Prochlorococcus marinus XMU1412: one gene and its partner. The main gene of each other region encodes a partner of the protein of the gene in region 2 in a complex. Links are inferred from orthologs where the notes say so. Each region holds a gene or a part of one and is shown on either strand. Other genes may lie near its edges.

Region 1 (7,428 bases), on a different replicon or contig from region 2:
AGATGATTTGTTTGTTCCTATCAAGCAAATTAGAGATTTGCCAGATAGAGAGACCTTATTATTAATGACTGGAAGTCAAGGAGAACCCCTAGCAGCGTTAAGCAGAATATCTCGTGGTGAACATCAGCATGTTCGTCTTAAGACTACCGATACTGTAATATTTTCAGCCAGCCCAATTCCTGGTAATACGATTTCTGTTGTTAATACAATAGATAGATTAATGAAACTCGGAGCAAAGGTTGTTTATGGAAAGGGTGAGAATATTCATGTTTCTGGTCATGGTTTTCAAGAAGATCAAAAGTTAATGTTGGCTCTTGCAAAACCTAAGTTTTTTGTTCCAGTTCATGGAGAACATAGAATGCTTGTTTGTCATGGCAAGAGTGCACAAACTATGGGGGTTCCAAAGGATAATATTTTAATTATTGAAAATGGAGATGTAGTTGAGTTAACACCTAATTCTATTCAAAAGGGTGATCCTGTAAAAGCTGGAGTTGAACTGCTTGATAACTCACGAAACGGGATAGTAGATGCTCGAGTATTAAAGGAAAGGCAGCAATTAGCTGGGGATGGTGTAGTAACTGTTTTAGCTCCTATTAGTACAGATGGGAAGATGGTTGCGCCTCCCAGAGTGAATTTAAGAGGAGTTGTAACTACTGCAGAGCCAAGAAAAATGTCTATGTGGACAGAACGAGAAATAAGCTGGGTCTTAGAAAATAGATGGAAACAATTATCCAGGCAAACTGGACCGAATAATTTTGAAGTAGATTGGATTGGTGTACAAAGAGAAATTGAAAATGGTTTATCGAGAAGAATGAGAAGAGAATTACAAGTTGAACCACTTATTTTGTGTTTAGTTCAACCTGCTCCAAGTGGAACTCGTGCTTATATTCCAAAGATTACTGAAGAGAAAAATTTTTCCAATAGAAATAGAAATAATAATTTCCATAAGAAATCTAATAATAATCACCCGAATAGTTCAAATAATCCACAAAATACCCAAAAAAGTCCAAAAGTTTCAAAGAATCCAACAGCTGATACTGCTATAGAAGATTCATTTGAAGGTAGAACAAGAAGAAGAAGATCTGCTGTCACATCTTAACTTTTTCAAAATTTATATAGTTTTTATTCCAAACAATTTTTAAAAACTCTTGTAAGTTAATTTGACCTTTATTTTTTTCATAAATTGAAGTTGCTAATTTTGTTAGATTTTTAGAACTCCATTGCTTTGCAGATATTTCTTTTAAAAATTTATTTAAGATTGTGCACCTTGCTTCAACACACATGTTATTTAAGAGATTTCTATTGATACCTTTCACATCTTTACAATATAGGTATGCTAGTTCACTAAGATCATTACGTTCATTATTGTAATTGCTCATTTTTTGGGAAAAATTATTTATCCTTTCAGAACAACCTGGATAGATAACTTCTAAAGCTGGAATAATTTTTTTTCTAACTAAATTTCTTTTTAATTTAAGATCTGTATTTGTAGGATCTTCCCAGACAGGGATTTTCATATTATTACAAATTTGTTGTGTATCTTCTCTACTGAAAATCAATATTGGCCTTATTAAAAAAATTTGATTTTCTAGTAATCTTTTGCTCTCAATATTACTCAGGCCGGCAAAATTGCTCCCTCTAGATAAATTGAGGATAAATGTTTCTGCGTTATCACTACTCGTGTGACCAGTTAACAAATAAATATTTTGTTTTTGCTGGTACTTATTTAATAAAGTTTTGGCCCTTTCACATAATTTTTTATATCTCCATTCTCTCGCTTTTTCTTCTGAAGAAATGTTTTCTTTTTGTGCTTTATCAAAATAGAATGAAATATTTTTATCTTCGCAATAACTTTTTAATTCAAGAGCATACACTGAGGATTTTTCGTGCCACTGATGATCACCATGCCAAACACTAATAGACCAATTATGAATTTTTTTTAGGTCATTAATTAGTGTTAATAAGACCATGGAGTCTTGTCCTCCTGAAACACTTATTAAAATATTAGATCCTTTGGGAATTAATATTTTTTTGCTAAGAATCTCTTTGTGAAGCTTATGATGCCAAGATGACCAATTTTTCTGAGTTAATTTTTTATCAGACATTTTGTGTTGCTCAGATAATATTTTTTAAAAAATGCACTGTTTTACTAAAACAATGTCACAATCGGGTAATAAATTCATTAAGTAAATGAGTCTGATTAATCTTTTGCCACAAAAAATCAAAGAAGAGTTAAGAAGCAAATCTTTACTCAAAGTTATTTCAGGATTGAATAATTTCGATGTTCAATCTGTGAAAATAATTGTTGAGGCTGCTTCATTAGGAGGTGCAGATCTTGTAGATATTGCTTGTAAACCTGAACTAGTTGATTTAGTACTTAAAAATTCAACACTACCCGTTTGTGTTAGTTCAGTAGTACCTCAATCTTTTCAAGATTCTGTAAAAGCAGGAGCATCATTAATTGAAATAGGAAATTATGATACTTTTTATGAAAAAGGCATTAATTTTTCAGAAAAAAAAGTTTTAAACATTACAAAAGAGACGAGGGATTTATTGCCTAATGTTCCTTTATCAGTAACTGTTCCTCATACTATGCCTATTGATAAACAAGTTGATCTTGCTATAAAGCTAGTGGAAGAAGGTGTTGATATTATTCAAACAGAAGGTGGCACCAGTTCTACTCCTTACTCTTCAGGAATTCAAGGCTTTTTTGAAAAATCAGTACCAACTCTTGCAGCTACCTATGCTATTCATCAAGAATTTAAGAAACAATCTCTTAATATACCAATCATGAGTGCCTCTGGATTAAGCCAAGTAACTTGTCCACTAGCAATATCCTCTGGAGCCTCAGCAGTTGGCGTTGGATCTGTAGTTAATAAATTAGATGATTTAATATCGATGATTGCGGTTGTTAGGGGCTTAAAAGAATCTTTGAAAAATTCAATAATTGGAGAAAAAATTTCTTAGTATAGCTATACCCTTTTGCTACAAGGTTGATGAACAACTATAAGCTTCAAGCTCCTTACGAACCAAATGGAGATCAACCAGAAGCTATTAAACAATTAGTTAAAGGCGTCAATACTGGTAAAGAGTTTCAGACTCTTTTAGGAGCTACTGGAACTGGTAAAACATTTACTATTGCGAATGTAATACAACAAACAGGAAGACCGGCACTTGTATTAGCCCATAACAAAACTTTAGCTGCACAACTATGTAATGAATTAAGGGAATTTTTTCCAAAAAATGCTGTTGAGTACTTCATTTCTTACTACGATTATTATCAACCTGAAGCTTATGTACCCGTAAGTGATACTTACATAGCCAAAACGGCTTCAATCAATGAAGAAATAGATATGCTTAGGCATTCTGCAACACGCTCATTATTTGAAAGAAAAGATGTAATTGTTGTAGCCTCAATAAGTTGCATTTATGGTCTTGGTATACCGAGTGAGTATTTAAAAGCTGCGGTTAAATTTGAAGTGGGAAAATCAATAAATCTACGTTCCTCTTTGAGGTCTCTCGTTGAAAATCAATACACTAGAAATGATATTGAAATTACTAGAGGCAGATTCAGAATTAAAGGCGATGTTTTAGAAATCGGTCCAGCTTATGAGGATAGATTAATTAGAATTGAATTATTTGGTGATGAAGTCGAAGCTATTAGATATGTTGACCCTACTACAGGAGAAATACTTGAAAGTTTGGAACAAGTTAGCGTTTACCCAGCGAAGCATTTTGTGACCCCAAAAGAAAGACTTGAGAGTGCAATAAGTGCAATTAGAAGTGAATTAAAAACTCAACTAGATAAATTTACATATGAAGGAAAATTATTAGAGGCTCAACGTCTAGAACAACGCACAAAATATGATTTAGAAATGCTCAAAGAGGTTGGCTATTGTAATGGAGTTGAGAATTATGCTCGTCATTTATCAGGGAGGAAGGAAGGTTCACCGCCAGAATGCTTAATAGATTACTTTCCCAAAGATTGGTTGTTGGTAGTTGATGAGAGTCATGTAACATGTCCTCAACTTCACGCGATGTACAACGGTGATCAATCTAGAAAAAAAGTTTTAATAGATCATGGTTTTAGATTGCCCAGTGCTGCAGATAATAGACCTTTAAAATGTGAAGAGTTTTGGGAAAAATCAAAACAAACATTATTTATTAGTGCAACCCCAGGTCAATGGGAATTAGATCAATGTGATGGTGAATTTATTGAGCAAGTTATAAGACCAACTGGGGTATTAGATCCTGTAATTGATGTAAGACCTAGTGAGGGCCAAATAGAAGATCTGTTATCTGAAATAAGAATTAGAGCTGATAAGAATCAACGAGTGCTAGTGACAACACTTACTAAGAGAATGGCTGAAGATCTAACAGATTTTTTATCTGAAAATAAAGTAAGAGTTAGATATTTGCATTCCGAAATCCATTCAATTGAAAGAATTGAAATTATTCAAGACCTCAGAATGGGCGAATATGATGTTTTGGTAGGAGTTAATTTATTAAGAGAGGGACTAGATCTTCCTGAAGTATCCTTAGTTGCCATTTTAGATGCTGATAAAGAAGGTTTTCTCAGAGCTGAGAGGTCATTGATTCAAACAATAGGCAGAGCTGCAAGACATGTTGAAGGTGTTGCTTTGCTTTATGCAGATAACTTCACAGATTCAATGAAAAGAGCAATATCTGAAACTGAAAGAAGAAGAACTATTCAAAAAAAATATAACCAAGTCAATGGTATTACTCCAAAACCTGCAGGCAAAAAAATAGAAAATTCAATATTATCTTTTCTAGAACTTTCCAGAAGACTAGATGCTGGTGGTTTATCTAAAGATTTAATAAATATAGTTAATAACAAAACTGACGCAATTCTCAGTTCCGGTGATAATCAATGTTTGCTCGAAGAATTGCCTGACTTGATAGAAAAGTTAGAAATTAAAATGAAAGATGCAGCAAAAGAGTTAAATTTTGAAGAAGCAGCAAATTTGAGGGATAGAATCAAAAAATTAAGACAAAAATTGGCAAGAAATAATTAAAAAGAATTTATTTTTCTAATTCGAAATGATTATGAATAGCATTAACTGCTTTGTCACAATCTTTTTCTAAAACAATACATGAAGTCCTGATTTCACTAGTGGCAATCATTTCAATATTGATATTTTGGTCAGCCAATGCTCTAAATATTTTTCCAGCCGTTCCAACCTTAAATGCCATTCCCGCTCCTACGGTACTTACTTTGGCTATAGCAGGGCCATCTTCAATGTATGATCCGGGTAATTTTTTTGTTAAGGCCTCAAAAACTAAGTTAGCTTTTTCTCTATCTTGTTTATTCATTGTAAGACTAATATCCTTAGTTTTTAAAGAGGAAATTCTTTCAGACTGAACGATAGTATCGATAAGTAAATTATTTTCAGCTAATGCTAAACATATCGATGCTGCTACACCTGGACGATCAGGCAGTTTTCGAAAACTTACTTGAACTTGGTTTTTATCTAATGCAATTCCTCTTACTTCAGGTTGATCTTGTTTTTCATTGATTGGATTAACAAATATTTGTGTATCGGATAACTTAAATTTCTCAGCAACAAATCTAATAGTTTTTGGTATATTATCGATTTCAATTACACAGCTGACTTTAATTTCACTAGTAGCTATTAACCTCACATTTATATTCGCTTGAGATAAAGTATCAAATAAATCAGCTGAAACACTAGGTCTGCCCATAATGCCTGCTCCTTGAATACTTAATTTAGTCATTTTTGTTTTTAAGTTATATTCTCCTCCTAATTGACTAGTTATAAGTTCACATTGTTCTGCAGTTTTTTTAACTTCTAATTCACTAACGGTAAATGTAATATCGTTTTTATTTCCATCATTTGTCGCTTGTATTATTAAATCTACACTAATACTTGCTTCTGAAAGTTTTTCAAATATTTGAGCAGCAATCCCAGGCCTATCAGGAATATTTGAGAGACTGAATACTGCTTGGTTTTCTAACACCTCAAGACTATTGACTGTTTTTGTTAATTCTAAGCTTCCTCTTTTTAGCGGGAGAGGTTGGATTTGACTTTCTAGGAGAGTCCCACTTGAGTCACTTTGGCTTGATTTGACACACAATTTAATTCCATAATTGCGAGCAATTTCTACTGCTCTTGGATGCAAAACTGAAGCACCGACACTTGCAAGTTCAAGCATTTCCTCGCAGCTAATTTCATCTAAGAGTTTTGCATTAGGAACAATTCTTGGATCAGTAGTAAGAACTCCCGGAACGTCTGTATAAATTTCGCACGTTTCAGCGCCTAAAGCTGTTGATAAAGCTACTGCGGAAGTATCTGAACCACCTCTTCCCAAAGTTGTAATTTCCATTGAACCCGTATGGCTTAATGTTGTTCCTTGAAATCCAGCCACTACAACTACAAAACCCTGATTTATATAATTTCGGATCCTTTCTGTCTTAATATCCAGAATTCTCGCTTTCCCATGAATTGATTCAGTAATAATTCCAACCTGGCTACCGGTCATTGAAATTGCGGGTATTCCGTATTCGTTTAATGCCATTGATAGAAGAGCTATGGTTACTTGCTCTCCAGTTGAAAGAAGCATATCCAATTCTCTTCGATTAGGATTTTTACTAATTGATTCCGCTAAACAATTTAAATCATCTGTAGTTTGCCCCATTGCAGAGACAACTACGACAATTTCATTTCCTGCTTCTTTACTTTGACAGATGCTACTTGCAATATTTTTAATTTTTTTAATATCACCTACAGAAGTACCGCCAAATTTTTTTACTAGTAAAGCCATATTTAAATCATAATGTAAATTCTTAAACTTATAATTTGGTTAACTTAAATTAATTAATTTCTCTGTAAAAACATTTATAGGATTATTACCTTGTTTTAGTAATGATTCAATATCTAGTAAGTTACTCATTAAATTAATTAAATATTCTTGAGATACATTTTTGACTTTTCTTCGAATAAAAAAAATTCTTTTTGGATTAGAAATGCCTGCAAGATTACAAATCTTATCTGCATTATCGTTACCTGAATTAACTGCTAATTTTATAATGGTATGAATTCTTATTTGACTAATTAAACCTGCATTTAGTCTTAAAGCAGGTTCCCCTTTCTGTAAGGAATAATTTATTTCTATGAGGCTTTCATTAATATTTCTTTGTAAGAGAAGATCAATGATTTTGAAAATATTGGATTGATGATCACTAAATATTTTTTTTACATCAATACTTTTAATAAAAAGTTGTGAATTCGAATCACTTGATACTGCAGAAAGGTATGTTTTTGCTTTGGCTAATTCATTTATTAGTTTAAAGCTATCATTACCAACTGAATCAATTATTAATTCAGCTGCATTTTTATCAATTTTGATATTCATTTCATTTGCTGCATTTTCTAAAAATCTTTTTTG
Region 2 (7,519 bases):
GTTCAGCAAAAAGACCAGCATCGGGAGTTTTTGCAGTAAAAGTTGTAAATACATTAGTACAAAATCTAAAAAAAAATATAGAAGGGAGACCATTAAAAAAGTGGTTCCCTCAAAAGATCGGATTGCAAATAGTAAATATATTTCCAAGCCATCATCCAAAGGCTTTTGCTATTTATCGCAATTTTGTTTTCGGCCCTTCTTTTATTTTTTGGATTTTAAAGCACAAAATTGATCTCAACTTTATTCAAAAGTTCAGATCAAAAAGGCTAATTATGAAAAGTAGTGAAAAAGATATTTCATTGAATGATTGCAGAGGATGTGCAGCTAAAATTCCTCAGTTTGTTTTGAATAAATCATTAATAAACTCTAAGTTAAATTCTTTTGCCTTATCACCTGAAGATTCAGTTGAGATATATCAAAATGGTCAAGATATTATCTTGCAAAGTGTAGATGGATTTCCTGCTTTGGTAAGTGATCCTTGGCTTAATGCAAAAATTACTACTTTGCATGCTTGCTCAGATTTGTGGGCATGCGGAGCAAAACTATCATCTGCGCAGGCTTTAATTTCATTGCCAAAAGTTGAAAGGGAATTTCAAAGTTATCTCTTTTCGCAATCACTTCAAGGTATTAAATCAACAGTTGAGGATCATGGAGGTGAATTACTTGGAGGCCATACTTTCGAGGCAAGAAGTTTAGTAAATAAACCCTATTCATTAGGAATAGATATTTCTTTAACAGTTCAAGGTATTTTAAAAAATGGAGCAAAACCATGGCTTAAATCTGGAATGAATATTGGAGATATTCTCATGATGTCTAGACCTCTAGGCGTTGGGATTTACTTTGCCGGTCAAATGCAAAATATTAATATGCTAGGTAGTTCTTCTGAAATAATTAATAATTTAATAAAGAGCCAGCAATATTTGATTGATGAAATTTATCATTTTCAAAATCAATTTAAAGGATCATTAATCAATGCTGCCACTGACATTACTGGATATGGATTTATTGGACATCTTAAAGAAATGGTTGAATCATCTAATTTATATAGGCAAAGCAATAATCTTGAGCCACTAAAAGTTTTATTAGATTTATTTGCATTTAAAGCTTATCCTGGAGTATTTGATTTAATAAGAAAAGATGTTAAAAGTACTTTGTTTGAATCTAATAAAGAAATTTTTGACAAAATTTATAAAGTAAATAAGCAAAAAAGAATAATTAATTTTTTAAACGTAAATTTATTAGATCAAGAGACTTTTAACGAGAGAATATCATTACTATTAGATCCTCAAACATGCGGACCCTTGTTGATTAGTTGCAATCGTAAATATGAAAATGTTCTAAAGGATAAATGGTACAAGGTTGGAGAAGTTGTAAAAATGTAATTAATTTCTATTTAATTTGTCAATTTCCAAATATCTTAATCTTTTGATTTCCTTTCCCATCTCCTTCCCTGGATCCCATCCTTCTTTTTTTAATGTTTCTCCATCTTTTTTTGATTTTATGAATTTGTAAATAAATAACCACTTAAACAATTTACGCCAGTATGGTCCTCCATCACAAATTAATAATTTGACTGTCTCATCATTAAGGTTTCTGTCTTCAATAAATTCTGTCCAACTTGATGGAGAAAAATGATTGAAATTTTTTTGTTTTGTATTTAATATCATTTTGATATCTAAATAATCTTCTAATATTTTTATCTCACTATTATTTACCAAAAATCTCTGACATGCTTTTTCTAAATCTTTTGAATCTTTTAATAAGTAAAGCATATGATTTCCCTTTAACTTCTTAATCCAATTGAGTCCTCTTAAAAATCTTTTATCGACTTTAATATTTTCATTTAAGATTGAGATAATTTCCCATTTATGAATTATCGAAATTACATTAGTCAAATTATCGTGTTTGCAAATTTCAGCTAGTTCCATCCTTATTCGTATGCCTAGTGCAGGAGGGTAAATCATTTTCTGTTCAGTTTTTGAACTTTTCCATGGCCATTGCCTAACTGTTTCTTGAGATTGTTTGAGAGAATTATTTGAAATATTGAAATCTAACCTTGAAGCATATTTTGCACATCTAATTAATCTACTTGGATCATCTGAAATACTATTATTGTGAAGTAAGTTCAATTTTTTACTTTTTATATCAGAAATTCCACCATAAAGATCATAGATTTTCCTTGTCGAGACCTCAAAGGCTATTGAATTTATAGTAAAATCTCTCCTCTTAAGATCCTCCTCAATAGTACTTTTATTTACTCTGGGATTTAAGCCTGGAGCAGAATAAATTTCTTTTCTTGCAGAAGCGATATCAATTTTATAGTCATTAATATTTATTTCTACGGTATTGTATAAATTAAATTCCTTAATTAAACATAAATCTACATTTACAATATTTTTTTTTATAAATTTTGCAAGAGAAATAGAGGATCCTTCAATAACAAGATCAATATCTACAGGTTTAGAAAACGATTTTTTGTGGAATTTACTAATTAATAAATCTCTTAAATAACCGCCAACAAAAGCTACTTTAGTATTGTTATTAGATTCTATGTATTTTGCAATTAGGTTATATAGATTAAATGGAGTTTTGATTAATTCCCCTTGGATGTAATCAGAGATATCGTTCATGAGTTTTAACTTACATAACGAATTGGAGCTAATCTTGGATCTAGAATTTTACTTCCTTTATCACCAAATTTTACTGCTAAAGATATTTTTTCCCCACTCCCAAAAATATGTATGATTTCACCTTTCCCAAACTTTGAGTGAATTAGCTTATCGCCAACTATCCAGCTTTTCCCTTTACTGGGACCTGAATATAATTTCCTTACTGCATTTATTGGTTTGTTAACAAATTCATTTGGATTGTTTCGATCAACTCTAGTTAAACGATCAAGATGCCAATCTCTTCTAATTGAAGCACCACCAGTTTGTGGTAATTCGCCATCCATTAAATCTTCAGGTATTTCCGAAAGAAATATTGAAGGAATTGTTGCTTCACGCATGCCACCCCATAATCTTCTTTCTCTGGCATGACTTAAGAAAACTCTTTCTTTAGCTCTAGTAATACCTACATAGCATAATCTTCTTTCCTCTTCAAGAAGTGAGGGAGTATCTATAGATCTATGGCTAGGGAAGAGACCTTGTTCTAGCCCAGTGATAAAAACATTTTGAAATTCTAAACCTTTACTATTATGCAGAGTCATGAGAGTTACAGAGTTAGGATTATTTTTCTTCGTATCATTATCAGTTGTTAAGGCTGCTGTAGAAAGAAATCCCTCTACATCTCCACTTTCTGTTTCTTCTTCATATTGAGTAGCTGCATTAATTAGTTCTTGTAAATTATTTCTTCTATCTTCAGATTCTTCTGTCCCACTAGAGAGCAAGTCACTTAAATAACCACTTTTTTCTAATATAAGTTGTAGTAGTTGAGCGGGACCTGAATTTTCTAGGTAACACAGTAGATCATTCATAATTTCAGTAAATTTATTAATTCCTTTTGATGATCGGCCTATTGTTTCTTCAAGACTTTGTTTATCATTAAGAACCTCCCATAATGGGATATTTAACCTATTAGATAGTTCATTAAGTTTTTGAATAGTAGTTTTACCAATCCCTCTTCTAGGAACATTTATGATTCGTAAAAGACTAACGTTATCTGAAGAATTAACCAGAACTTTCAAATATGCTATTGCATCTTTAATTTCTCTCCTATCATAAAAACGCAATCCTCCAAAAATTGTATAAGGAATGCGCCACCTTACAAGAGATTCTTCTAATACTCTCGACTGAGCTCTGGTTCGATATAAAATTGCAAAATTTTTCCAAATTGGGTTTTGATTATGGTTATTGAGTGATTTTATTTTATTGGTAATTGCTTCTGCCTCGGAAATTTCATCATCACAGCTGAGTAACGTTAAAAGTTCCCCTTTTTCTTTAGTAGCCTTTAAAACTTTGTCAATTCTTTCAGAGTTGTTTTCAATTAGTGAGTTTGCAGCATCAAGGATATTGGAAGATGACCTATAATTTTCTTCTAATTTAATTAAAGATGATTTTGTATCATCGTTGATTGAAGTTTTAAAATCTTCTTGAAAACCAATTAAAATTCTGAAGTCAGCTGCTCTGAAACTATAAATACTTTGATCAGCATCCCCAACTACAAAAATTGACCGATCTTCCCAATTGAAGAATTTTTTTGGTTCAGTATTTCCAGCCGTAATTAATTTTATAAGTTCATATTGTGTTCTATTTGTATCTTGATATTCGTCAACTAAAATATGTTTAAATCTTTTGTGCCAGTAATCTCTTACTATATCATTTTGCCTTAATAAGAAAACAGGCAAAAGTAGAAGATCATCAAAGTCTAAAGAATTATTTTTTGAGAGCGAAATCCTATATCTCTTGTAGGCTTCTGCAACTGTTTTATCAAAATTATTATCTGCTTTTTCTAAAAGATCATTAGAAGTTAAGCATTGATTTTTAGCATTACTTATTAATCTTTTAATCTTTTTGGGATCATATCTTTTTGGGTCAAGATTCATATCTTGACTGATAATTTCTTTTACTAATGTTTGAGAATCTGTTTCATCATAAATTGAAAATTGTCTTGTCCATTTTAGGCCTTCTGGATCAGTATATTTTTCAATATCGTATCTCAGAAGTCTTGAAAATAAGGAATGGAAAGTACCGATCCAAAGGTTCTGAAGCCTCTCTTGGTGAACGTTTGTTCTTAATTGATTTTGATCAATTTCTTTGAGAGTTGTCCAAGGCTGACCAAATTGATTAAAAGCTAATTCTTGGGCTAGAAGAACCTCTAATCTTGCTTTCATTTCTTTAGCAGCTTTGTTAGTGAAAGTGACTGCGAGAATGTTATAGGGATCTATAGAATTACCCTCAATAAGATTTGCAATTCTGTGTGTAAGAGCTTTAGTTTTCCCGCTACCTGCACCTGCTACAACTAGTAGTGGTCCATAAACATGTTTTACTGCTTGAAGTTGTTGATTGTTTAGGGACTTAAAAAGGAAATTGTTGGTTTGAGGCACTTTTGGAAGGGTTTTTCAAAAATCAGACTTTACTATGAGATTCAGATTCCGTTTCTAGATCTTCTAACGCTTTTTTTAAATTTAAAAGTTCATTATTGTTATTAATTATTTCTTCAAATTTATTTTGAGGCATCTTTAATTTCATACTTCTATCTAGAATTTCTTTTTCCAATCTCTTTTTATATGAGGAAATAAGCTTCTTTGATAATTTTAAATCCTGTTGATCCAAAACTTTATTAAAAATGTAGTTTTATATTAGCGGAAAAAAATTTTTTATTTGAATTATTTCAACTATCACTTTGGAATGAAGTTATTAATTAAGAAGCGTTGCGTTAAGTTTGAAATTGTATTGTTTTTGCTAGCTTTGTATTATTCTTAAGATCGGTCTTTAAATTTTTACTTTAGGAATGTCAGTTTCAAAGAATAATCAACTATTGTCAGCCGATAAGAAATTAAATGATTTAAGCAATATAAAAGAATTTATTAATAGTGCAAACTCAAGATTAGATGCAATAACCTCAATAACCAATAATTCACATGCAATCGCAGCAGACGCTGTAACAGCAATGATTTGCGAAAATCAAGATTCACTTAATTCAAAAATATCTTTAAATACAACTAACAAGATGTCCGTTTGTTTAAGAGATGGAGAAATAATCCTAAGGATTGTTGCTTATCTTTTAATTTCTAATGACGAATCAGTTTTAGAAAAAAGTTGTTTGAAGGATCTTAAAAATACTTATCTTGCTCTTGGGGTACCTTTAAGAAATGCAAGAAGGGTTTTTCAATTAATGCGAGATGCAACTATCTCTGATTTGAATTCAACAGTTAATAATATGCATGGTAACAAAGGCTTTCTTCCTAAATTAATATCTGAAACAGAGTTTCAATTTGAAAGGATAATTAATCTTTTAAACTAGCTAAATTTCTTATCTCTGAAGTATGTGAAGTCTGTATAACTGAGTTATTTTCCAGATTTCTAATAGTAGAAAATCTGGATCTTATATGAGTGGATAAAAAGGAAATTCTTTCTTCGGAAACTGTTGATTTATAAATAGTTTTAATGTGTAAATTATTTTGTTCATCAACAAAATAATTGGATGATGAAATAAAGGATTCTGTATAACCTTTATTTCTTAAAACAATTCCTGAATTTTCATCTTTGGGTAAAAAAATCAGAATAGTTTCATCTCCCTCATTCATATTATCTTCTTCCCAATCACTAATAGCTTGCCAGTTTATAGAAATGGCTATACTCTCAAGGTTTAAACTGAATTTATAATTTTTAAAAATTTCAACGACTTTTTTATTTTTTTTGTTGATATGTTTTATGTATATTTTACTAGTTGAGTTTTCAAATTCCTGAAAAGCTAAAGTGTGAGTACTTCTAATTGATTTCCACTCTCCTATACTTTTATCAATGAATTGATTAATTATTGTTAGATTCTTCGTCAAGTTTATCTTCTACGGAATGATTTTCTGCTTTTTGTATCATTCTTACCATTGAATCCACCATTAATCTCTTTGCAGAAGTTACTTTTAATCCAGAAGGAGTAGTTGATATTTGTTCTCCAGGACGATCATATGAAGTTGGTCTGAATGGAGTCATCTAATAACTTTAAGAATTAATCGATATCCATTCTTGCATGAATCATTATTTATATAGTTATTGTTTGCGAAAATGTCATATCTTTCGTCTTTGATTACAGAATTATCAATTGTTTTGTTATTTAGGCATTTTATTTTTTGCCAATCCTGAAATAGTCGCTAAAGCAAACATTCCCAATAGAGCAATACCTAGAAATAATCCTGCTCCCTGGCTAACTCCAGCTCCTACTGCTACAAGTATAGAGTCACTGATTAGAAGACTTATTAATAATGCAGGAGTAAATATTTTCCAGCGAGTTCCTCCAATACCAATTGCGTAGCTTAGAAAATCAAAAAGGCCAGTCATTAGTAGACCTGTCATAAGAAAGAAATTTTCTTCTAGCTGGTTTTGATTAAAACTTTCAATCTTTTGCATTGCTTTCGGGCCTACTAAATTACGTACAGGAACGCGACCATAATTTCTCGCGATAAAGAAAGCAGCTTGGCAAAAAACGATATCAGAAAAGATTATTGTCATGTAACCTTTTTGAAATCCTAGTAATGAACCAGCTAGCAGAGAATAAGCTGAACTTGGAAGGGCAGGTAAAATAATACTTACTCCTCTGAGTATGAATATTCCAAAAGGAGCCCAAATCCCCATACTTTCTATTTTGTTCCTTAGAGGTTCAATCCCATAATTTTGGATTAAATAAATCAATACTACAAATATTGCTATAAAAAAAACTACTGAGAGAAATTTCTGTATTTTATTCATTATTTTTCAAATAAATTTATTGGAATTAAATTCTTAATTTAATGTTTGATTCTATCTATAATAGAAATACTAATCAATAAAAATTTTTACAAATTTTTAATCTTATATTTCCT

What was found.
Region 1: the proteins of HA152_RS01590 (region 2) and uvrB are in contact, whole or in part, in a crystal structure (PDB 7EGT), measured with the Thermus thermophilus proteins. The link is inferred for Prochlorococcus marinus XMU1412 from one-to-one orthologs. Residues at the interface, in WP_096412145.1 of Thermus thermophilus: His654, Arg656, Phe657, Gln666, Asp668, Glu669, Lys680, Arg681, Leu682, Ser683, Lys685, Tyr686, Ala687; in WP_096411307.1 of Thermus thermophilus: Glu23, Leu25, Arg26, Asp27, Gly28, Glu29, Arg30, Phe31, Arg55, Glu326, Asp327, Phe328, Glu379, Ser382, Gln383, His398, Gly400, Arg401.

Annotation. Positions count from the first base shown.
Region 1 is NZ_JAAORJ010000004.1:559,484-566,911, reverse strand. What follows is about bases 2,587-5,516. They hold uvrB (excinuclease ABC subunit UvrB), read left to right. Parts: upstream 2,587-2,996; coding sequence 2,997-5,036; downstream 5,037-5,516. Other genes in these bases: HA152_RS09585 (aspartate kinase), read right to left, coding at 5,044-5,516; HA152_RS09595 (DUF561 domain-containing protein), read left to right, coding at 2,587-2,967. Outside these bases: HA152_RS09605 (ribonuclease J), read left to right, coding at 1-1,099; tRNA lysidine(34) synthetase TilS, read right to left, coding at 1,089-2,105; more of HA152_RS09595, read left to right, coding at 2,191-2,586; more of HA152_RS09585, read right to left, coding at 5,517-6,804; holA (DNA polymerase III subunit delta), read right to left, coding at 6,844-7,428. UniProt on the Escherichia coli protein: The UvrABC repair system catalyzes the recognition and processing of DNA lesions. A damage recognition complex composed of 2 UvrA and 2 UvrB subunits scans DNA for abnormalities.
Region 2 is NZ_JAAORJ010000001.1:287,266-294,784, forward strand. What follows is about bases 2,341-5,361. They hold HA152_RS01590 (UvrD-helicase domain-containing protein), read right to left. Parts: upstream 5,045-5,361; coding sequence 2,636-5,044; downstream 2,341-2,635. Other genes in these bases: HA152_RS01585 (CCA tRNA nucleotidyltransferase), read right to left, coding at 2,341-2,630; HA152_RS01595 (hypothetical protein), read right to left, coding at 5,067-5,216. Outside these bases: selenide, water dikinase SelD, read left to right, coding at 1-1,382; more of HA152_RS01585, read right to left, coding at 1,383-2,340; HA152_RS01600 (R-phycoerythrin subunit beta), read left to right, coding at 5,452-5,964; HA152_RS01605 (phycobiliprotein lyase), read right to left, coding at 5,948-6,499; HA152_RS01610 (hypothetical protein), read right to left, coding at 6,474-6,653; HA152_RS01615 (TVP38/TMEM64 family protein), read right to left, coding at 6,771-7,406. UniProt on the Escherichia coli protein: A helicase with DNA-dependent ATPase activity. Unwinds DNA duplexes with 3'-5' polarity. Translocates on single-stranded DNA with 3'-5' polarity. Initiates unwinding more efficiently from a nicked substrate than double-stranded DNA.